Regions from separate parts of the Xenorhabdus santafensis genome, predicted to be linked through region 2. Evidence: predicted binding sites of a transcription regulator. Region 2 holds the regulator's gene; each other region holds the start of a gene.
The links. Region 2 encodes LexA, which represses DNA repair genes until DNA is damaged. Its sites were predicted from a motif close to TNCTGTATGTACATACAGNA; they were not measured.
Positions count from the first base shown of each region.

Region 1 (8,000 bases), on a different contig from region 2:
TCACCTTCCCCTTTTTGGATTGCAGCGCCATCACCGCTCGTTACGGTTTGAGTAAAGTTGGCATGAAAGCTATTGACTTTCCCTAAACGCCCTTGCAAATCCTGCGTAGCATTAGCCCATGCAGAACCTGCACTCACACCCATAATCAGACAACCAATCAACATCAGTTTTTTCATGTGCGAGATACCTTCAATTCGTATTGTTATCAGCCGCAGTGGCTGATATAGCTTTACATTTAACAAACCGCATTTAATAGACTGCATTTCGCAGATTGTATTAAAAACAAGGATTAATGTTCGTGTGGCGGTGGTGCCAAAACTTCACGATTGCCATTATGCCCGGGTGTACTAACAATTTGCTGTGCTTCCATTTGTTCAACAATTCGGGCTGCACGGTTATATCCGATGCGGAATTGACGCTGCACACCTGAAATGGAAACCCGGCGTTTTTCAATCACAAATTCAACGGCCTGATCAAACAGTGGATCCAGTTCTTCATCGCTGTCAAAGCCTAAGCCACCTTCTCCATCCTCTCCGCCTTTAATGATGCTGTCAATATATTGAGGGCGACCGCGAGCTTTCCAGTCATTAACAACTTCATGAACTTCCTGATCACGTACAAATGCGCCATGGACACGTACTGGAATGGAAGAATTTGGTGCCAGATAAAGCATATCCCCCATGCCAAGCAATGATTCGGCTCCCCCCTGATCCAGAATAGTACGGGAATCAATTTTACTGGATACCGTAAATGCAATGCGTGTAGGTATGTTTGCCTTAATCAAACCGGTAATAATATCAACAGAAGGACGCTGAGTTGCCAGCACTAAGTGGATTCCGGCAGCACGTGCTTTCTGGGCCAAGCGAGCGATTAACTCTTCCACTTTTTTCCCTACCGTCATCATCAGGTCAGCAAACTCATCGACCATAACAACAATATAAGGCTCTTTTTTCAGCACTGGATGTGTTGCGTCCATACTGTCACCCGGTTTCCAGAATGGATCAGGAATTGGGCGCCCCATATTTTCTGCTTGTTTGATCTTATCGTTATAACCCGCGATGTTACGCACACCCAGTGCCGACATCAGTTTATAGCGCCGTTCCATTTCATTCACACACCAACGTAACGCATTGGCTGCATCTTTCATGTCAGTGACAACTTCAGTCAGCAAGTGGGGAATACCTTCGTAAACCGATAACTCAAGCATTTTCGGGTCGATCATGATAAAGCGGACATCTTCTGGTTTCGCTTTATACAGGATACTGAGGATCATTGCGTTGACCCCAACCGATTTACCTGAGCCCGTGGTTCCCGCCACCAGTAAGTGAGGCATTTTACCCAAATCAGCCACTACCGGTTGCCCACCAATATCCTTTCCAAGCACGATGGTTAATGGTGATGGATTATCCCTGAATTTCTCACAATCCAATACCTCACGCAGATAAACTGTTTGACGTTTTTTATTCGGTAATTCCAGCCCAACATAAGGTTTTCCGGGGATCACTTCCACGATACGAACAGCGACCGCAGAAAGTGAACGGGCAAGATCGCGTGATAAGTTAGATATGCGAGAAGCTTTAACTCCCGGAGCCAAATCCAGTTCAAATCTTGTGATCACAGGGCCAGGTGAAAACCCGACGACATCAGCTTTGACACGATAATCGTTTAGGCGTGCTTCGATTAAACGTGAAGTTTGCTCAAGGGCAAACATATCAACAGGCTCTTCTTCCTCTGGTGGTGCTGCCAAGAGATCCAGAGAAGGCATTGGTGTTGTCGGTTTTGGCAATGGCTGATCATTGCGCATTAAAAATGGATGGAACAGGCTATCTTGCTGCGGTTGCTGCGGTTGCTGCGGTTGCTGCGGTTGCTGCGGTTGCTGCGGTTGCTGCGGTTGCTGCGCAAAAGTATGCTGAATTTCCGGCTCATTGAAAGCCGGAACAGGAATTATTTTTTCCTGCTGAGCATGCTGTTCATCCGATGAGCCTGAGAAACCAAAAGCAGGTTCGTCAGATTCATATTTATCAAGATAGCCAGCCTGAGAAGAAGCAGTACATTCAGTTGCTTCATCTGGAACTAATGATGACGTTGGCGTAATGGGCTGGTTCAGTTGGTAGCGTTCACGTTGCTGCTGCTCAAATGCTATCCGTAACATTTCTTCTTGTACTTTTGCTTCTTGCTCTTCTGCACTTTCTGCCGCACTACTTTTTTCTACAGTATTTCTTTCTGTAGTCAATGCCTCGGTTGCTGACTGGCTGGCTGGCGTTTCCGGTTGTGTATCTACTGGTTTAGGGTCTACAAGACTCGTATCGATTGATACTGACGCCGCAGTTTCCTTATCTGAATCTCTGTTTTCCGATTCAAAATCACTGCCATAACGCTCGCGTTGCTGTTCAATGAATTGCTGCCGCAGGATATTTTCCTGTTGCTCATCCATTTGTTGCTCATTGGCTTCTGCAACCAATTCATTCTGCCTTTCTTTTTCTTCTCGTTGCAGATGCTCAGCCAAGCGATATGACGGTACTTTGATACCATATAATTCACGACGCGTAGGTATTCTGACCGGGTTGGGGCGTGGCATTTCAGGGCCAATACCTTGTTTAACCTGAGGATTTCTCACTACCGGCACAATGCTGGCAACGCTTTCCGTGGCCCCCTTCACGCCAGTGTCATTTGGGAAGCTCTGTGAAAAATCACCAGATTCTGTATTTGCTTGATAATCATCAGGCAATTCAAATGTGTAATGGACTGGTTCTTCTGGTTGTTTTTCTCCAGTACCAGTATGCCCTATTACAGTGTGTACGGCCTCTGACGAAGTTTCTGGGGCTTGTATGGCAGGTTGTTGGGCTGGTTCATGACTGAACGCCTTTTCTGCCGCTTCTGGTGGAATAGATTCTGCCAACATAGCTTCTGACAAAGGCATGTTTTCAGAATCCGACTCAGGTAAGCTATTTTCCTGCTTATCGTTATTTTCCTGATTATTGCCGGCCTCTGCCTGAGAACCCGGTAATCCAGCATCTGTACTTGCCAGTTCAGTTATTGTCGGCGCAGTTAATAATATGTCATCACCAGCGAAATCTTCAGATACAGCGACTGTCTTGGGCGCTCCACTCTTATCGGAATTGTCTGCTGTGTGTTCAGTCTCACTGAGCGAATATGTAGGATCGGTTTCGTCTTCCTCGCCTTCCTCGTCGTATTCATATTCAGTGTCATTACGACCACGATTGACGACAAAACTCAGCGAATTCAGGATGATTTCACCTATTTTTTCCGCAATGGTAAGCCATGACCAGCCAGTAAATAATGTGAAACCCACAACCCAAGTGCCAAGTAAGGCCAGTGTTGCTCCCAATACATTGAACCAAGGTAAGATGGCATTGCTGAACAAGTTACCAACCACCCCGCCGGCAGCAAAATCGTTTAAATCATCAATATTGAGAGCGGCCAACCCGCAAGAGGTCAATATCAAGGCTAAAGCCCCGATGGCGCGCAATGCGAGTGTAAAGAAATCAACGTACTCTTGCCTATCTTTCTGACGGAAAGCATTCCAGCAGCCTAAAAGCATTAACGGCGGGACTGCATAGGCAAGAATACCAAATGCCGAGAACAGTATGTCAGACAACCAAGCACCAACACTGCCGGCCCAATTATGGACAGGTTCATGCCATGCAGTTTGTGACCAGCTTGGATCGGAAGGGTTGAAGCTGACGAGTGCCAGCATTAAGTACACCGCACAAATAGCAATAACCAACAAAACGGCTTCCAGAAGCCGCCGGCCACTGCTTATTCTTTTTAACTTAACACGTTTGTCTTCTGTATATTCCTGGTTCAAGAAAGGCTCTCCAGGTTTTCCTGTTGATTAAACGGAACAACGCTGAGGGTAGCTCAGCGTTGAAACTGTATGCATAAACAGGAGTGTACCTAAGTTTTTCCTGTTTTGCATCTGTACATTGTAGACAAAAGCTTAACGAGTCTTAATCACCAGACGATTACTCTGTTTAACTTCTTCCATAACGACATAAGTACGAGTATCGTTAACACCTGGAAGACGCAACAACGTTTCACCCAGTAATTTACGGTAAGCAGACATGTCTGGTACACGCGTTTTCAGCAAATAGTCAAAATCACCAGAAACCAAATGACATTCTTGGATTTCTTCCAGTTTCTGAACAGCGGTATTGAATTGTTCGAATACATCCGCTGCACCACGATTCAACGTAATTTCGACAAATACCAGCAATGATGCATCCAAGTAATGGGGATTTAGCAAAGCTGTATAGCCAGAGATGAAGCCCTGACGCTCCAGGCGGCGTACACGTTCCAAACAAGGTGTTGGTGATAAGCCTACGCGCTTGGATAGTTCGACGTTAGAAATACGGCCATCTTTTTGTAACTCATTAAGGATATTACGATCTATACGATCAAGATCTTTTCCTGGACGCTTCTTATTATCAATCATCTTATTGCTCTCTCTTTATATTCCTACACCCATAACTTTTCCCTATCTCTTTCAAGCAACTGAGCTGGAAAAGATGTCTTTAAAGGTTGAAGCTCAATCTACAACCAAGTTTTGAGGCCCACTAAAGTCTCCAAAATACAACGTCCCAGAATTCGATTAACGAAAATTCGATTTGCCAGAACCTCATTTTGCAAAGCACTATTTTCAGAGCACTAATTTCTTAAAGCACAATTCATCAAGACACTGTTTATCAAAACACCGTTAATCAAAACACCGCATCTTTCTGAAAAGCAGCTGAACGACAATTTTTATATTCTATGAGAAAATCACTCCCACTAATTTGTCTATTCTATAGAAACAATTGATTAGCGAGGTAGATAATTATCTCTTACACAGATGTTTTCGCAAATGCACAGCCGATTGTCAAAGTAAATGAACAAAAATCAGAACAACATACCAAACAAATTTTTGGTAAATCGTTCAAATAGCTTGTTTCATACATCAAGTGTATAAATGATGTTCAATTCATAAGGTTAAGCAACGCTCCCTTACATTTCGATTACATCATAGTTACTATCTATCGGTAAAATCGTTAATAACATGAATATTTTATCTGATAATCGCTTTTTTTAACCTATTATTTCTCCTACAATCCCTAAATCCGCAATATGCTATAATGGAAATGAGGTATTCATGAGCACAGCAACACACAGAAAACTCATCATTCTTGGCTCAGGCCCTGCTGGTTATACAGCTGCTGTTTATGCTGCCCGCGCAAATCTAAGTCCCGCACTCATTACTGGGGTTGAAAAAGGCGGTCAACTGACGACGACAACTGACGTTGAAAACTGGCCCGGTGATCCTGAAGGGCTGACTGGCCCAGATTTGATGGAGCGTATGTTCCAACATGCTGAGAAATTTCAAACTGAAATCATTTCTGACCATATTAAGAAAGTTGATTTCTCAAACAGACCATTCCGCTTATATGGGGATGATCAGGAATATACCTGTGATGCTTTGATCATCTCAACAGGTGCTTCCGCTCGTTATCTGGGTCTGCCTTCCGAAGAAGCATTCAAAGGCCGTGGGGTTTCTGCTTGTGCAACATGCGATGGTTTTTTCTACCGCAAGCAAAAAGTTGCCGTGGTTGGTGGTGGTAATACTGCCGTTGAAGAGGCTCTGTATCTGGCAAATATCGCTTCTGAAGTTCATTTGATCCACCGCCGTGATACTTTCCGTTCAGAGAAAATCTTGATTGACCGTTTGATGGATAAAGTGAAGAACGGCAACATCATTCTGCATACTGATCGCACATTGGATGAAGTTCAGGGTGATGAAATGGGCGTAACGGGCATCCGTATCCGTGATACGAAAAATGACAGCATCGAAGAGCTGGATGTAGCCGGCCTATTCATTGCTATCGGCCATACCCCGAATACCGGTATTTTTGAAGGCCAGCTTGAATTGGAAAATGGTTACATTAAAGTCCAGTCCGGGTTGCATGGCAATGCCAGCCAGACCAGTATTCCTGGTATATTTGCTGCCGGGGATGTCATGGATCATGTGTACCGCCAAGCCATTACTTCGGCGGGTACAGGCTGTATGGCTGCGCTGGATGCCGAGCGCTTCCTTGACAATTTGCCGGCCCAATAATCCATCTTCCTCAAAGGCGCTATTTCGATAGCGCCTTTTAATAGTGAGCAATATACACCCATTGGATTTCAAAATGCGGCTCGACGGCAAGGGAACGAATTTGCCCGGTCAAAAACTGGCCTCAGGTGAGAAGAAAGAAATCGCTCATTTATTCCCGAAAGTATAGATAACCGTATGCTTATAAAAATGGTGAGTGAGTGCAACCCATCAAGATGCAACTTGAAAGACGGCGAGTATAGAGCTTGTGTTGATATTCCGCATTATTACCTGCTAACCAAATATTTTTCTTATGGATAAAACAAGACAATCTGAATTGGTCCGATGGCTGAGACAGCAAAGTGCCCCTGCCCGTCGCTGGCTTCGCCTCTCCATGCTTCTCGGACTTATCAGCGGATTATTGATCATTTCTCAAGCCTGGCTCTTAGCTTCCATACTTCAAGCCCTAATTATCGACCATGTTCCTCGTGAAAATCTCATTAATCAGTTTCTGATGCTGGCAGCGACGTTTGCATTCCGGGCAATCGTTACTGCCATACGTGAACGTGTCGGTTTTATTTGTGGCAAAGTGGTACGCCAACAAATCCGTGGCATGGTATTGGATAAATTAGAGCAATTGGGGCCTGTATGGGTTAAAGGAAAACCCGCAGGTAGCTGGGCTACCATTATTTTGGAGCAAATAGAGGACATGCAGGATTTTTATTCCCGCTACCTGCCCCAAATGACACTTGCTGCTATGATCCCAATTCTGACTCTGATTACCGTATTTCCGGTGAATTGGGCCGCTGGGTTAATTTTACTGTCCACTGCACCATTGATCCCCCTGTTTATGATTTTGGTCGGTTTAGGGGCTGCCGATGCCAATCGGCGCAATTTCGTTGCGCTCAGCCGATTAAGCGGTAATTTTCTCGACCGCTTACGTGGACTGGATACTTTGCGCCTGTTCCATCGCGGGACTGCCGAAGTTGAACAAATCACCAAATCAACGGAAGATTTTCGTCGCAGGACGATGGAAGTACTGCGCATGGCCTTCTTATCTTCGGCCGTATTGGAATTTTTTGCCGCGATATCCATTGCCGTTGTTGCCGTCTATTTTGGTTTCTCTTATCTGGGAGAACTGCACTTTGGCAGCTATGGGATGGGCGTGACTTTATTTGCTGGTTTTCTGGCTTTAATTCTTGCTCCTGAATTTTTCCAGCCGTTGCGTGATCTAGGTACATTTTATCACGCAAAAGCCCAGGCTGTCGGGGCAGCAGAATCACTCTTTACTCTGCTTAGCAGTGATGGAGAAAAGGCAATAACCAACGGTGAAAAAACACTATCGGATAACAAACCGGTCACCATTGAAGCTGAAGCACTGGAAATTCTATCCCACGATGGTCATCGTCTTGCTGGCCCCTTGCACTTCATCATTGAAGAACACCAACGAATCGCATTGGTTGGTAAAAGTGGTGCAGGAAAAAGTTCCTTGATTAATGTGTTGCTGGGATTTTTGCCTTACCGCGGCTCCCTGAAAATTAACGGCATCGAATTGCGTGAATTAAATCTCACCAACTGGCGGGAATGTTTAAGCTGGGTTGGGCAAAACCCACACTTACCGGAACAAACCCTGCTCGATAATATTCGCCTTGGCCAATACGATGCAACACAAGAACAAATCCGCGAGGTAATGGAAAAAGCGTATGTCAGCGAGTTTGTTGCCGAACTGCCGGATGGAATCAATACCATAGTGGGTGATAATGCAGCCCGCCTGTCTGTCGGGCAAGCTCAGCGTATAGCCGTTGCACGGGCGTTATTGAATCCCTGCCAATTATTACTGCTGGATGAACCTGCCGCCAGCCTTGATGCACATAGCGAACAGCGTGTGATGATGGCCTTGAATCAGGCGGCTCAG
Region 1 is NZ_VCDN01000033.1:22,458-30,457, forward strand. It holds gene lolA (outer membrane lipoprotein periplasmic chaperone LolA) at 1-176, opposite strand, end outside; gene FE392_RS22240 (DNA translocase FtsK 4TM domain-containing protein) at 290-3,829, opposite strand; gene lrp (leucine-responsive transcriptional regulator Lrp) at 3,962-4,456, opposite strand; gene trxB (thioredoxin-disulfide reductase) at 5,150-6,109, shown strand; gene cydD (heme ABC transporter permease/ATP-binding protein CydD) at 6,399-8,000, shown strand, end outside.
Region 1: the regulator LexA is predicted to act here: its motif matches at 3,893-3,912, upstream of FE392_RS22240 (DNA translocase FtsK 4TM domain-containing protein).

Region 2 (8,000 bases):
TCAGTCATTTACGATACACAGTACGCAATGGTTGATCGCGACGATGACCTGAAAATCGGCGTGAAATCTACAGCCGTTCTTTTTGGCCGCTTTGATAAATTGATCATTGGTATTCTGCAATTCGTTATGTTGGGAATTCTGGTATTAATTACCGACATGGTGAATTTGGGGGGAATATACTACTGGGCTATCTTATTGGCAGGTGCGTTGTTTATTTATCAGCAAAAATTAATTGCAGGCCGGGAAAGAGACTCCTGTTTTCAGGCATTCATGAATAATAACTACGTTGGTATTATCTTATTCCTCGGCATCTTTTTCAGCTATGTCTGACATAAATTAACGGGCGGTATCCCGCCCGTTAATTTATATACCCTTCGTCTTTCAAGTTGCCTCTTTGTTGGCCGCACTCATCCACCCCAGTCACATAGTTATCTATGCTCCTGGGGATGAATTCCCTTGCCGCCGCGATGCAACATTGAAATCCATCGGGTATATGGGTGAAATATCACACCATTATTGCTGCTCTTCTGCTGCCGGTTCAGAATCACTCTGTTCCGGAGGCATACTGACACTTTCAATTGTCAGGCGAATTTCAGGGGACATCAATTCACTCAATACTTGATATAGCTCTTGAGCACTGGTTGTGATCATATCGCCACTGTCTTTAATATAGCCTTCATCACGTAATGTATTGACGGAACAAGCGAAAACAGCCTTATCAAAGAACTCTGGCGCATTGATGCCATGCAACACCGATAAACGTTGGGCCAGCATTCGGCTCTCTTTTTCCAGCGCGCCACGACTAATGTCTGGGGTGGCATTCAAGAGCGAGAGCGTAATGGCATAGCGTTGCAGCGTTTCTCTGATCCCGGCTGCCAGCAATTGCAGTGAGCGGATGCGCGCAGGATTCAGAACCAGCATATCCTGTTCTTTATTACAGATAAGGCATTGGCTCGCCAGCTCATCAATCAGTGTATTGACGACATCCGGAAGTGTTTCCTTGCTATAACGCATAAACAGTTCTTGCTTGAGCAGTGGGTAGATAAGCTCTACCTGTCTGAGCAATTCGCTGCGACTGATACGGCGGTGATGCATCACAATACTGGAAATCAGAGACGGCAGAATCAACAAGTGCTGAATATTATTGCGATAATAAGTCATCAGTACTGCGATTTCGCGTGGCAGGATAATAATATCCCCCAGACTGTCTTTTTCGACTTCAAATTTACCCATCAACAATGCATGTTCCAGCAACTCTTCCGCTGTCTTATTCGGTACAGTGACATCTGCGGTGTAAGGAACATTGCGCAGCAATAGTAGGTAACAATCCAACTGCTCAATAAGTTGTTCGCGTGTAAGTGCTCGCTGACGTGACGACAGTAATGCTGTGGTGCATAGATTGATGGCATTGGCAGCTGCGGCATTATTGATATTAACCATAATATTGTCTGCCAATTTGCTGACAGTTGGCGTCAACCATGTTGGCCGCTGAGCTTCTATCGGATCGATAGAATCACGCCATTCTGGAACATGATGGTTAAGGTATTGCACCAATGGAATGGGTTCGCCGAAGTTGACATAGCCTTGGCCCAGATTGCGTAATTTGCGCAGGCCTCGCACCATCTGGAAAAAGCCTTCTTTTTCTTTGGTTGCCCCACGAAGCTCTTTGGCATAGGTCGCAACCTCCATCACATGCTCATAACCAATATAAATTGGCACGATTGTGATTGGACGAGATTCGCCACGCAGCATTGCTTGCAATGTCATGGAAAGCGTGCCGGTTTTCGGATCCAGCAAACGGCCTGTACGCGAACGTCCACCCTCGACAAAGTATTCAACAGAATAGCCACGGGCAAACAATTCGCCGAGATATTCGCGGAAAATCGTCGAATAAAGTTTATTGCCTTTAAATGTACGGCGGATAAAGAATGCCCCAAGGCGGCGGAATATCGGGCCGGCAGGCCAGAAATTCAGGTTAATGCCTGCAGCGATATGGGGGGGAACCAAGCCTTGGTGATAAAGCACATACGAGAGCAGAAGATAATCCATATGGCTGCGATGGCATGGAACATAAACTAACTCATGACCATCCTGGGCCAATTGCCGTACCCGCTCCCCATTATGAACATTGATGCCCTGATACAGACGGTTCCAAGTCCAACTCAATACACGGTCGGTCAAGCGAACAGTTTCATAGGAGAAATCAGCCGCAATCTCTTCCAGCATACTGACAGCGTTTTGCGTTGCCTTTTCAGAAGAGATCTTTTTGCTGCGAGCTTCATCAGCAATGGCTTTTTCTATTGCCTTTGACGCCAGTAATTTGTTGAACAAATCTTGTCTGGCAGGCAAACGAGGGCCGACAGCCGCCAGACGCTGGCGGGAATAGTGTATCCGGGCAACACGGGCAAGTTTATTGGCGATAATATTATCCGTGCCATACTCATCAGCCATATTGCGCAGCGATACCGGAGTTGAGAAGCGCACAAAACTATCTCGCCCAAGCCACAGGATCGCAAAAAACTTCTGCACACCATTTAGCAGACGTAATTGTGGTGGAGAATTTCCTTCTTGTCCTTCACGCCCCGGAGAACGACCAAACATGACGGAAGCCGGCACCATCTGGATATTCAGATCAGGATTATTGCGATGCAAGTCCAAATAAGAATGAAATATTTTCACCGATTCATGTTTTGGTGCATAACAACGGAACACACGTGGGCCGTCATTAATAAAAACACAGCTGGGAAGTTGAGTATCACCAATCTCCAAAGGATCCAAAGGGTCCGGCAGACCTTGCGCCAGACATTGTTGACGCAAGGTCAATAAGTCTGTTTTTGAGTGGTACGGTAGTACATACAAAATAGGCCGTGTCGTATCAAGACGCAGCTCAGCAATGGGATCTGTGGGAATTAATTTACTTCTCACTAAGAATTTTAGTGGTAGATTCAATAACTTATAGTATATTTTACGCCAACCTGACATAACCGCTTTAAGCCTCTTGTTAGCAATGCGTCGCAAGGATACCAGAAACAGGTTTTGAGATCTGTGGAAATAAGACAATAATAAAAGCTAAAAGTTATATAACCATACAATTCATGCGTCAAAAGAAAGAAAATATACATGGCAAATCAATCAACAGGACTGACCCGGATCATTAAAGCAGCAGGATATTCGGCGAAAGGCATCAAGGCTGCATGGCAAAATGAAGCTGCATTTCGTCAGGAATCCGTTGCTGCCATCACTGGCATTATTATTGCTTTTTCCTTGGATTTTGGCGTGATTGAGCGAATTTTGCTTATCAGCTCGGTGATTCTGGTCGTTATCGTAGAAATCCTCAACAGCGCCATAGAAGCGATAGTGGATCGCATCGGCAGTGAATATCATGAATTATCAGGGCGCGCAAAAGATATGGGATCAGCCGCTGTGCTGTTCACGATACTTTTGGCGTTATTTATCTGGGGAATAATCCTTTGGTCGCATTTCATGCGTTGATATGGCGTGTTTTTCACCAAAATACGTTATTTAGCTGCTTTTACGTGCCGACAGGTTCCCAATTCGAATTTACCTGTATATACTCACAGCCAGACTGTATAAACAAACAGGGGGCGAAATGAAAGCATTAACTGCGAGGCAGCAGCAAGTTTATGACTTGGTGCGCGACCATATTTCGCAAACGGGTATGCCACCGACACGTGCTGAAATTGCAGCACGTCTTGGATTTCGTTCACCCAATGCGGCAGAAGAGCATTTAAAAGCTTTGGCACGCAAAGGGGTGATAGAAATTATTTCTGGAGCATCCAGAGGTATCCGTTTGCTTCTTGAAGAGGTAGATGAAGACGCGTTGCCATTAATTGGCCGTGTTGCTGCTGGTGAACCACTACTGGCTCAGGAACATATCGAAAGTCACTATAAAGTTGATCCTGAGTTATTTAAGCCAAGCGCAGATTTTCTATTGCGTGTCAGTGGAATGTCCATGAAAGACATCGGGATTATGGATGGCGATTTACTTGCTGTGCATAAAACACAGGATGTTCATAACGGGCAAGTCATTGTGGCTCGCATTGAAGATGAAGTGACAGTTAAACGTTTCAAACAAACTGGCAATAAAATTGAGTTGATTGCTGAAAATCCAGAATTCAAGCCAATTGTTGTTGATTTGAGTGAACAAAGCTTCACTATTGAAGGGCTGGCAGTAGGCGTTATTCGTAACGGGGACTGGTTCTGATTGTAAAAACGGATAATTGTATTTTGCCATTTTGGGGCGGTCATCTTCTCAGTATACGCAATGGATTTCAAATTGTATCGCGGCGGCAAATGAGAACATCCCCGGGAGCATAGCTAACTATGTGACCGGGGTGAGCGAACGTAGCCAACAAAGAGATTGTTTGAAAGATGAAGTATATACCCGTTAAATTAAGTTCAACGGGCACTTGAGAATACATAAACATATCAGTTATGACCGTCTCACTGCTCCATCAGCCCTTATCTTCCTTGATTTATTTCTTTCTGTTCGCTTCAATGGGGTGATTGTGCTGACATGTACTGTGGTCAGTGCAGGAATCTATCTCATGGCAGGAAGAACATAATCCGTGGACTTCGATTACACTATTGCGTAAATGAAACCCGGTGCCCTGCGCCAGCTGTTGAATCGCGGATTCAATATCTTTCGCATCCTTTTCGGTCACTGAGCCACAATCTTCACAGATAAACATCGCCGAAGTATGACTGGGCTCTTCAAAATGGTGGCAAATGACATAGCTGTTTGTCGATTCTATTTTGTGGATAAACCCTTGTTCCAGCAGAAACTCTAATCCACGGTAAACTGTTGGTGGTTTGGCCTGTGGTTCGACTTCACGCAATAAATCCAGCAGGTCATAAGCACTTATCGCGTTGGGTTGTTCTGTAATTAAACGAAGAATTTCAATGCGTTGAGGTGTTAAACGAACCCCTCGTGATAAACAGATATTTTTAGCTTGCGCCAATAAATTTTTTTGATTGATCGTATCCATTACACCTCTCACACCTATACGATGTTAATGGCTTTAATGTTAACACGTTTTTTGCTCTGAGAGTGGTATCCCGCACAAAGTTATGTGGCCTTATATTTATCCGGGGCTTTATGTTTTATCGGTAATAAATTGATTGTATAGCGATTTTTATTTGGCTCGCAAATAGATTTGTTGATTTAACATTTTCAACCACAACACGAAAGTAATATACATAATGAAGAAGCTGGTTTTTTACCATAACCATTTTCATGATAGAAATAATGTTATTATTTGAATATTTATAAGTTGAGGTCTTTGTTATATTAAAAATATTTTCAATATTGATTTTTAATGTGAAATTCAATATCGAAAATAGAAAACGACATATAGCCCATCGTTCGATAGGCATTGATTTTGTGACTGAACATTCAGCTATGCTATACTGCGCAGCTTCACACAATCCCTAGTATCCTGAAACACCTTCTATCCTGGTGTACTGGTAAAAGTACTGGTAAAACAAAAACAGATCCTAATGCACGAACATAAAGAACCCCAAAATACCAATGCAATCAACGGAAACGCACATACATTCAAACCTTCCCGCTTCTCCGTTGCACCGATGCTCGATTGGACTGACCGTCATTGTCGCTACTTCCATCGCTTATTGAGCAAGGAAGCATTGCTTTACACGGAAATGGTCACAACCGGCGCGATTATCCACGGCAAAGGGGATTATCTGGCTTATAACGAGCAAGAACATCCTTTGGCATTGCAACTGGGAGGAAGTGATCCTCAGGCATTGGCGCAATGCGCCAAAATCGCACAGGATCGGGGTTACGATGAAATCAATTTGAACGTCGGTTGCCCATCTGATCGGGTGCAAAATGGGCGTTTTGGTGCTTGTTTGATGGGAGAAGCTGCGCTGGTGGCCGATTGTGTCAAGGCGATGCAGGATGTGGTGGATATTCCGATTACTGTTAAAACTCGCATCGGGATTGACGAGCAGGATAGTTATGAGTTTTTGTGTGATTTTATTGATACTGTCGTGAAAAACAGCCACTGCGATAACTTTGTTATCCATGCGCGCAAAGCTTGGTTGTCAGGACTAAGCCCAAAAGAAAATCGTGAAATTCCACCGTTGGATTACCCACGTGTTTATCAATTGAAAAAAGATTTTCCACAACTGACGCTTTCCATTAATGGCGGTATTAAATCGCTGGAAGAAGCTAAGCAACATTTACAGCATGTAGATGGTGTCATGATTGGGCGGGAAGCTTATCAAAACCCTTCAATTTTGGCGCAAGTGGATCGCGAACTGTTTTCTCAAACGGCATCAGTAACAAATACCGTTGAGGCTATCAAAGCGCTTTATCCTTATATCGAACAGGAATTATCCCAAGGTACTTATTTAGGCCATATTACCCGTCATATTTTGGGCATTTTTCAAGGTATTCCCGGTGCGCGTCAATGGCGCCGACACCTGAGTGAAAATGCCCATAAACAAGGGGCTGACATTATGGTTGTTGAAAAAGCACTGGAAATGGTAACAGAGCGGATGTAATCCGCTCCGATATGAAGGCCGCGTGCTAGGGGATCAATAAACTGGAACCGTGAGTCAAGCGGCTTTCCAAAGCCCTGTGCGCCGAAGCGGCTTCGCTCAGTGGAAATTTTTGGCTTTCTGGCACATCAACCTTGATTTTGCCAGCAGCAATCAAATCAAACAGGGCCTTGCTGGCTTCGTTTAATTCTTCGCGGGTGGTGATATAGCCATTAATAGCAGGCCGGGTGACAAATAAAGAACCTTTTTGATTGAGGATCCCTAAATCGACACCCGTCACTGGCCCGGATGCGTTTCCAAAACTGACCATTAAACCGTGGCGTTTCAGGCAATCCAGTGAATCAAGCCATGTTGCTTTACCGATCGAATCATAAACAACCCCGACTTTTTTCCTGTCAGTGATATCCAGAACACGCTCCACGATATTTTCACGGTTGTAATTGATGCATTGCCATGCACCGGCTGCTTTGGCGAGTTCCGCTTTTTCATCAGAGCCGACAGTCCCAATCAACTTTGCTCCCAGCGCTTTTGCCCATTGGCAGGCGATTAGGCCAACGCCACCTGCAGCCGCATGGAACAAGAAAACTTCATCTTTTTGCACTTTATGCGTCAGGAAAAAAAGATAGTAGACAGTTAGCCCTTTTAATAAAGAGGCGGCAGCCTGTTCAAATGAAATCGCATCAGGCAGAAGGGCTATCTTATGTTCCTGTACATTATGCACTTCACTGTAAGCCCCGGGCGCAGATTGGGCATAAGCAACGCGATCGCCTATTTTGATAGAAGTGACACTTGAGCCAATTTTGGTGACGATACCCGCAGCCTCCATTCCAAGCCCGGATGGAAAGCGAGCTAAAGGATATAATCCGCTGCGGAAGTAGGTATCGATATAGTTTATACCGATGGCTTTGTTTTCGACTTGTACTTCATCGGGGGCGGGATCTGCAGGGGTAAATTCGCAATATCGAAGGGCTTCAGGGCCGCCAGCAGCGGAAAATTCAATATGTTTCGCCATGATAACTCTCTCATTATGTTAAAAATATTGGGAAGAGCTTCGCACGTTTGAAATGAAACTGATGCAAACGGCGTTAATAGATCCGAAATCATTACAGACTATCTATGTTAGCTTTGTGTTTCCAAGTTTGTCCATGATGATTATTTATATATAAATATCAAGTAATTAATAAATTATTTGATTATGAATTGCTATAGTATTTATTGTCGTTTTCTTATCCTTACATCACACTGTATATAAATACTTTGGATGATCATGGCGCTGGATTGAGTGCCAAAGCATCTAAAGCTGGTGGTATTAGCCACCAATAACGAACCTATGAGCTTTACAGAACGCAATAGCAGATTGCACGGCGACGGGTGATATTTCCGTTTAATATTCTGGTCAAGGAGTCCGAGAAAGATCCACAATTACCGGAGAAAATCAGTCGGAAATTGCAGGT
Region 2 is NZ_VCDN01000052.1:1,954-9,953, reverse strand. It holds gene ubiA (4-hydroxybenzoate octaprenyltransferase) at 1-330, shown strand, start outside; gene plsB (glycerol-3-phosphate 1-O-acyltransferase PlsB) at 514-2,982, opposite strand; gene FE392_RS13735 (diacylglycerol kinase) at 3,121-3,492, shown strand; gene lexA (transcriptional repressor LexA) at 3,611-4,225, shown strand; gene zur (zinc uptake transcriptional repressor Zur) at 4,497-5,009, opposite strand; gene dusA (tRNA dihydrouridine(20/20a) synthase DusA) at 5,521-6,549, shown strand; gene FE392_RS13715 (quinone oxidoreductase) at 6,575-7,558, opposite strand; partial or broken gene FE392_RS13710 (hypothetical protein) at 7,841-8,000, shown strand, end outside.

Region 3 (8,000 bases), on a different contig from region 2:
ACAAACCCAGAATATTTAAGGTGGTAGCGAGGTTAGTATTGCGTTGTGCTGACAGTGTATTATTCATTATGGCCTCCGATTAAAAAGAAAGGTTTAAGGCATCAGTGGCATGATATTTAAACCAAAATATCGTGATAATGAACAAAGCAAACCAAAGTGTGTATGTCAGCTTTTTCTTGCCCATAATAACTGTGGCAATGATAACCAAAGCAATTAGGAATGGTAAAAACATATACATATTTAATCTCCGTTATAAACTTAAAGAATATGTTATGTCATTATGGCATTAATGACTGAAAAATGTGATCAGTAATTAATCTTAGTCCAACAATACTATAGTCGAACAATACTATGCTGGTTCAAGATGATTGATTCAGGCTGGGTTAGTTAACTTGAATTGATTACAAAAAAGGCTTTTTGTATGCGTGAAAATGAATGTTGAACAGTGTTTGGTTAACAAATGGTGAAAGCCATCCTGAATAGTTTCCCACAGTTACCTTGCATTGTAAGGGAAACTGTGGGGAGGATATACCCATTGTCTTTCAAGTTGCCTCTTTGTTGGCTGCGTCCATTCACTCCGGTTACCGTTTTTATAAACATACGGTTAATCATGCTCCCGGAACTTACTGAAAAGTCAGCCTTTGGCCGGAAAAAGCCTTTTCTTGACGAATTTGCCATTCCCTTGCTGCCGCGACGCATCTTGAAATCCATAGGGTATAGTAGGTTATTTTAATAACAAAAGTAAATTAATTGCGTTCAAGTATTGGCTTCAAGAAACGGGCTGTGTGCGATTTATCGCATTGAGCGACCTCTTCTGGCGTTCCTGATACCAATATTTCGCCACCACCGCTGCCGCCTTCAGGGCCGAGATCGACAATCCAGTCAGACGTTTTAATCACATCCAAATTATGCTCAATCACCACAATGGTATTACCCTGATCCCGAAGTTGATGCAAAACTGACAGTAGCTGTTGTATATCTGCGAAATGCAGGCCGGTTGTGGGTTCATCAAGAATATACAGAGTCTGGCCTGTACCTCGCTTAGATAATTCTCGTGCCAGTTTTACCCTCTGGGCTTCACCGCCGGAAAGTGTCGTTGCGGATTGCCCAAGACGGATGTAGGAAAGACCAACATCGATCAGTGTTTGTAATTTACGGGCAAGGGCAGGTACGGCATCGAAAAACTCACGGGCTTCTTCGATGGTCATATTCAGCACTTCATTAATATTCTTGCCCTTGTATTTAATTTCCAATGTTTCACGGTTATAACGCTTACCTTTACATTGATCGCAAGGGACATACACATCAGGCAGGAAGTGCATTTCAACTTTGATTACCCCATCGCCCTGACATGCTTCACAGCGCCCGCCTTTGACGTTAAAACTGAAACGCCCCGGAGTGTAACCGCGGGCACGTGATTCAGGCACGCCTGAAAAGAGTTCCCTTACAGGTGTAAACACACCAGTATAAGTGGCAGGGTTCGAACGGGGAGTTCGGCCTATAGGGCTTTGGTCAATATCAATGACTTTGTCAAAGTGCTCCAGCCCTTGAATATCGATATAGGGAGCAGGATTAATATTTGTTGCGCCATTTAACTGACGTTGTGCGATAGGGAATAATGTATCGTTGATCAACGTGGATTTACCTGAGCCGGAAACCCCGGTGATACAAGTAAACAAACCGACAGGTAGCTTTAATGTTACCTTTTTCAGGTTGTTTCCTTTTGCCCCAATCAGTTTCAACATTTTTTCTGGATTGGCTGGTATCCGTTGTTCAGGGATTGCAATTTTGCATTCACCACTCAAAAATTTCCCTGTGAGAGATTTTTCGCTATTCATGATATCGGCGATATCCCCTTCGGCAACAATCTCACCGCCATGTACACCCGCTCCAGGCCCGATATCAATAATGTGGTCAGCAGCACGAATGGCATCTTCATCATGTTCGACCACGATAACGGTATTACCCAAATTGCGCAGATGCAGCAATGTTTCCAGTAAACGTTCATTATCGCGTTGATGAAGGCCAATTGAAGGCTCATCAAGCACATACATTACACCGACAAGACCGGCGCCAATCTGGCTGGCCAGACGGATACGCTGGGCTTCACCACCTGAAAGGGTTTCTGCTGAGCGGGAAAGGGTCAGGTAATTCAAGCCGACATTAACCAGAAATTTCAGGCGATCACCAATCTCTTTCAGGACTTTTTCGGCAATTTTAGCGCGTTGCCCGCTTAGTTTCATATTTTGGAAAAACGCCATAGCATGACCGATACTGAAATCGGAAATTTGCGGCAAGGTCGTATCTTCGATAAACACGTAACGCGCTTCTTTGCGCAAACGGGTTCCTTCACAAGAAATACAGGAGCGATTGCTGATATATTTTGACAATTCTTCCCGTACCGCGGCGGATTCCGTCTCTTTATAGCGGCGTTCCATATTGTTCAGGACGCCTTCAAACGGGTGATTTTTTACCTTTATATCGCCACGATCATTGGTGTATTTGAATTCAATGGATTCTTTGCCTGAGCCGTACAAGACGGCTTTTTTGATGGCTGGGCTTAGCTCATTGAATGGGGTTTCTATATCAAACTTGTAGTGTTCGGCCAGAGATCTCAACATCTGGAAGTAATAGAAATTACGGCGATCCCAGCCACGAATTGCCCCACCGGCAAGGGAAATGTCACCATTCTGGACAACACGTTCCGGATCGAAAAATTGCTGAACGCCCAAACCATCGCAAGTTGGGCAGGCACCAGCGGGATTGTTGAAAGAAAATAGGCGTGGTTCCAGCTCACTCATGCTATAACCACAAATTGAACAGGCAAAATTGGCGGAGAAAACCAACTCTTCCGCCTGAGTATTGTCCATATTGGCAATAACGGCAGTACCGCCAGAAAGCTCTAATGCGGTTTCAAATGATTCAGCCAACCGCTGGGCAATATCGTCGCGCACTTTGAAGCGATCGACAATGACTTCAATAGTATGTTTTTTCTGGAGTTCGAGTTTGGGTGGGTCGGAAAGATCGCACACTTCACCATCAATTCGTGCCCTAATGTAACCTTGTGCAGCAAGGTTATCCAGCAGCTTGGTATGTTCGCCTTTGCGCTCTTTGACCACCGGAGCCAGCAGCATTAATCTGTGGCCTTCTGGCAGTGCCAATACATTATCCACCATCTGGCTGACGGTTTGCGCAGCCAGCGGGATATCGTGTTCAGGGCAACGTGGCTCTCCCACGCGGGCAAATAACAGGCGGAGATAATCGTGGATCTCAGTAATTGTGCCGACGGTAGAGCGCGGGTTATGGGAAGTGGATTTTTGCTCAATGGAAATGGCGGGGGACAGACCTTCAATATGGTCAACATCCGGTTTTTCCATCAATGACAAAAACTGGCGGGCATACGCAGAGAGTGATTCGACATAGCGACGTTGCCCCTCTGCATAAAGTGTATCAAACGCCAGAGATGACTTACCGGAACCGGACAACCCGGTAATGACAATCAGCTTGTCACGGGGAATTACTAAATTGATATTCTTGAGATTATGGGTGCGGGCGCCCCGAACTTCGATGTTATCCATATACCACTTCCCAGATTATTGATAGAGCAAAACTCGTAAACGCGTTATTATTGCACAAACATTGCTGAATGGATATACAGTATTTAATCAGGCATTATGCTGTCATCATCACAATGGTAGATAGTAGTAGAAGAGAAGAGCAGCATAAAGTGCGATAGAAAGTACGATGCACTTCGCAAAGTATAATATAACGGGTCTATGTATAAACTTAGTCCTCGCATGGTAAACTACTTCGCTTATAATTAGAGAAGTTCATTTTTTAGCAAAATTCATTTCATCAGGAGTATTCCCAATGGCCAGCAGAGGCGTAAACAAAGTTATTTTAGTGGGTAATTTGGGGCAGGACCCGGAAGTTCGCTATATGCCGAACGGTGGGGCAGTTGCCAACATTACTCTGGCAACGTCTGAGAGCTGGCGTGATAAGCAAACCGGTGAGATGAGAGAGAAAACCGAGTGGCATCGTGTTGTATTGTTCGGCAAATTGGCTGAAGTTGCGGGTGAATACCTGCGTAAAGGCTCTCAGGTTTATATCGAAGGTGCTTTGCAGACTCGTAAGTGGCAAGATCAGAGCGGCCAAGACCGTTACACCACTGAAATCGTGGTCAATGTTGGCGGCACCATGCAGATGCTGGGTGGTCGTGGCGGTGCAGCAGGGCAAGATGCACCAGCACAAGGCGGCTGGGGCCAACCACAGCAGCCACAAGCATCCCAGCAATTCAGTGGCGGCAGTGCTACTGCTGCACCATCTCGTCCGGCACAGTCTCCTGCGCCACAGAGCAATGAACCTCCAATGGATTTCGATGACGATATTCCGTTTTAAGGTTTGTTTTGATAATTGAATTAAGAATTTATTTTAAGGCCCCGCTTTTTGCGGGGCTTCTTGTTTATATAGGGTTATTTTATAGGGTTATTTTTTATGTGAAGCAGAGTAGCCATATGCGGAGATAAACAAGAGTCACATCCTGTGACAATATGTTTTTTGCATTTTAAAATATACTGTTACAGTTTTCTGTTAACGAAAGGCAAAATGTCTAATGTTAAGAATAAACCAAAACAGCATTGTTGATGGGCGTTAATGTATTGAAGAGTCACGCTACTATAACGGAAATATATTAAAACTATATTTTAATCTTTTTTTATAGGATTAAAAATCCCTAATTATTATACTGTGGTTTTGTTGGTTTGATCTAACAAATTGTTTATTATATTTGAGGAAGGGTCTATATTGAGTATTGCTGTGGCGTTTTTGGAACTTCTGTAACCGATCCCCATTTTTTTTAAATCAATGTATGGTATAATAAGTCTGTCTGAATTTTCTGGAGAAATTAGGGCAATTAATGGATATTTTTTTTTATATTCAACTGTTTTTTTGCCATCATATTTCAAATGTATTGGATGTGTTTCCGGCATATCTATCTCACCAAATAATTGTTCTCTATTTTCTAAATGTCCCTTTAGCCAATTGTGAAATAATCCCCCATTTTTCATTCTTTCTGCTGTATTTACCTTATGTTTTTGGTTTCTATAAGCCTGGCAGCTGCCTATTGCCAAAGTAGCAACGCCTCCGACACTATATGATATAGTTCCCTTAGCATGACCTAGATACTTATTCCACCAGGTGTCAGAAAACTGTTCTTCAATGTACATAATGGTACCAGCTGAGACTATAGAGCCTATTAATCCTCCCACCCATTTAAGTAATGGATAAAATTGCCCGTTACATATGCCATCTGTCTTTTTTTGTGTTACATGATCATAATTTGCAGTGACTCTTCCCCATAAACCATCTAGGTCCTCAGCCCTTTCTGCATTCAACGTGGCTATACAAGAGAGTGCATCAAGTAAATTAGGATGCTGCATTTGTCGAGCTACGAAGTCATGAAACTCATGGCGGCTTATCGTTACAAATGGAATAACACTTTTTTTAGCAACGATATTTTGGTTGGGTATTACAGAATTAAGACTAAACTCCTTGTTTAAATCAATTTTTATAGCGGGATTAGCTACATCAACTGTATTTTTTTTATCCAATGCATTATTTGCATTATTTGCATTATTTGCATTATTTGATTTTTTCACTCTATAGGAACGTTGATTTCCTCTTTTAGGAGTTGTTTTATTCAATTTCATAATATCACCTCGTAATATTCATATGTTAAAAATAACTATGTAAACATTATACAAGGAAATAGATAAATATATTTAAATATACTTATAACGAAATGAATATAAGCAGCTTATTAAATGGATTAAGTATTTAAATCAATGAAGTAATGGGGTTGTTTGTTTATGATATATATCTCCCATGCTAAACATAACTTAAATTTTAACTATTATCTTAATAAGAACAATAGCATGAGCAGATATAGAGATTATACCCGTCGTCTTTCAAGTTGCAGCTTTGTTGGCAGCACTCACTCACCCCAATCACATAGTTAGCTATGTGATTGGGGATTCGCTCCCTTGCCGCCGCGCGCAACTTGAAATTCATAGGGTATAGACGGATCTATTTACCCAATCGCTTTACCCAACAATTGGCGGATATAAGTTCCAGCGCCCAATAGCCCTGTTTTATCATATGTAATTAAATAAACTGGAATATCCTGCAAATAAGATGTGAATCGGCCTTTGTTTTCAAAACCCTGCCGGAATTCTGATTTTTGGAAAAAATCGAGGAAACGAGGAACAATCCCTCCTGCAATATAGACACCGCCAAATGCGCCAATATTCAGTGCCAAATTCCCACCAAAACGCCCTAATGCTTTACAAAAAAGCGCTAATGCTTGTTCGCAAACCGGACAGCTCCCACTTAAGGCTCTATCTGAAATATCACTGGGAGTAATTTCTTCTATTGGCTGACCGTTTAGCTTCATCAAGGAACGATAAATATTGACTAATCCGGGGCCAGAAAGAACACGTTCGGCAGAAACATGGCCGTACTCTGCCCGTAAAACGCTTAGCATATGCTCTTCTTCCGCACTGTCTGGTGCAAAATCTACATGACCACCTTCTCCGGGCAGGCTCAGCCACTGATTACCTGTGTGAATAAGATGCGCGACACCTAAGCCGGTTCCCGCACCATAAACAGCAATTGGTTTCTTGGCCTGAGGTTGTTTCCCGCCAATCTGAATAACATCCTTTTCATCCAAGACCGGAATGGCAAGGGAAACCGCGGTAAAGTCGTTAATGACTTCAAAGCGTTCCCATCCTAAGGATGCTCGCATTTGGCTGATGGAAAAACGCCAACTGTGGTTGGTCATGCTGACAACGTCATCCGTTACAGGGCAGGCAATGGCGATGCTGCCATATTTAACTTCATAACCTTTCTGTTGCAGGTAATGGCGGATAACAATTTCAAGTGATGCATAATGTGCGCAGGGATAGAATTCGACAGCACTCAGTTGCCCAGTATCTACATCACATAATGCCAGACGTGCATTTGTACCACCGATATCACCTACAAGGGCATATGTTGTCATAGTTTATCTCCTTAACTTTACAGAAATTCTATACCCGTCATCTTTCAAGCTGCATCTTGATTGGCTGCAATTCAAGTTCCATCGGGTATATATCCTGATGATCCGGTCAAAAATCGAATTGGGGGGATTTTACACAAGGTTTGGCTTAAAGACCGCATAAAAATGTATCAACACTCTGGTGAGGCATGTTTTGGGAAAAATGCTCTGGCGAAAAATATCGTGAACCCGATTGCTATTCCAAACCCAGACCACGCCGCCCTATGGAATTGAGGTCTGCGACAGTAAAACGGTTATTCCAGTTTTTCTCATAATCTTCACGGGGAAAATCCGCCGGAGATGTGCCACTTTTAAGCGATATTGCTACTTTGTGTGCATAAACTAAATTTCGGTCACACAGAGGAGCCGCAGGAATATACATCACATTTCCCCAGCCTTGCTGGTTTTCTACAGGAGCAACAGAGTGAATGAGATCACAGTGCCACCAGACAGAATCTCCGGCTTGTAGTGATGGAATGCTGCATAATCCGTGAACAAGGTGAGGGTGCCATTTTTCGGGCGCGGGCAGTGCTTGGCCTGGCTCTACACCGCAAAGCTCATCGTCAGGTACATCGTCTAACAAAGGGCGCAGCAGTAAATAAGCCATTGCTTCTGGAACAGGAACAACATGCAAAAGCCCCTGATTGAGCTGCATATCTGAAAGCGCTGTCCAACCTTGAAAGGTACGGAAAATCGAGCACCGGGTGACGTTATCCAGCTCATATTCGTTCATTTCAGGGCGATAGGCCGCATCCCAAGGATCGTATTGTGCAAATCGATTATGAAAGATATTCCTGAACACTTTTTGATAAGTAGGATGGAGCCAACGTTCCAGTGCGCCAGAATCTGCATGGGCTCCCAGCCCTTTGGATGTCGTCCCTGGTGGTCTGTGGCGAATGCGATCGGG
Region 3 is NZ_VCDN01000059.1:37,734-45,733, reverse strand. It holds gene FE392_RS14660 (disulfide bond formation protein B) at 1-67, opposite strand, end outside; gene FE392_RS14655 (DUF5993 family protein) at 80-232, opposite strand; gene uvrA (excinuclease ABC subunit UvrA) at 747-3,578, opposite strand; gene FE392_RS14645 (single-stranded DNA-binding protein) at 3,871-4,398, shown strand; gene FE392_RS14640 (hypothetical protein) at 4,740-5,708, opposite strand; gene glk (glucokinase) at 6,089-7,057, opposite strand; gene FE392_RS14630 (YbiU family protein) at 7,290-8,000, opposite strand, start outside.
Region 3: the regulator LexA is predicted to act here: its motif matches at 3,641-3,660, upstream of uvrA (excinuclease ABC subunit UvrA).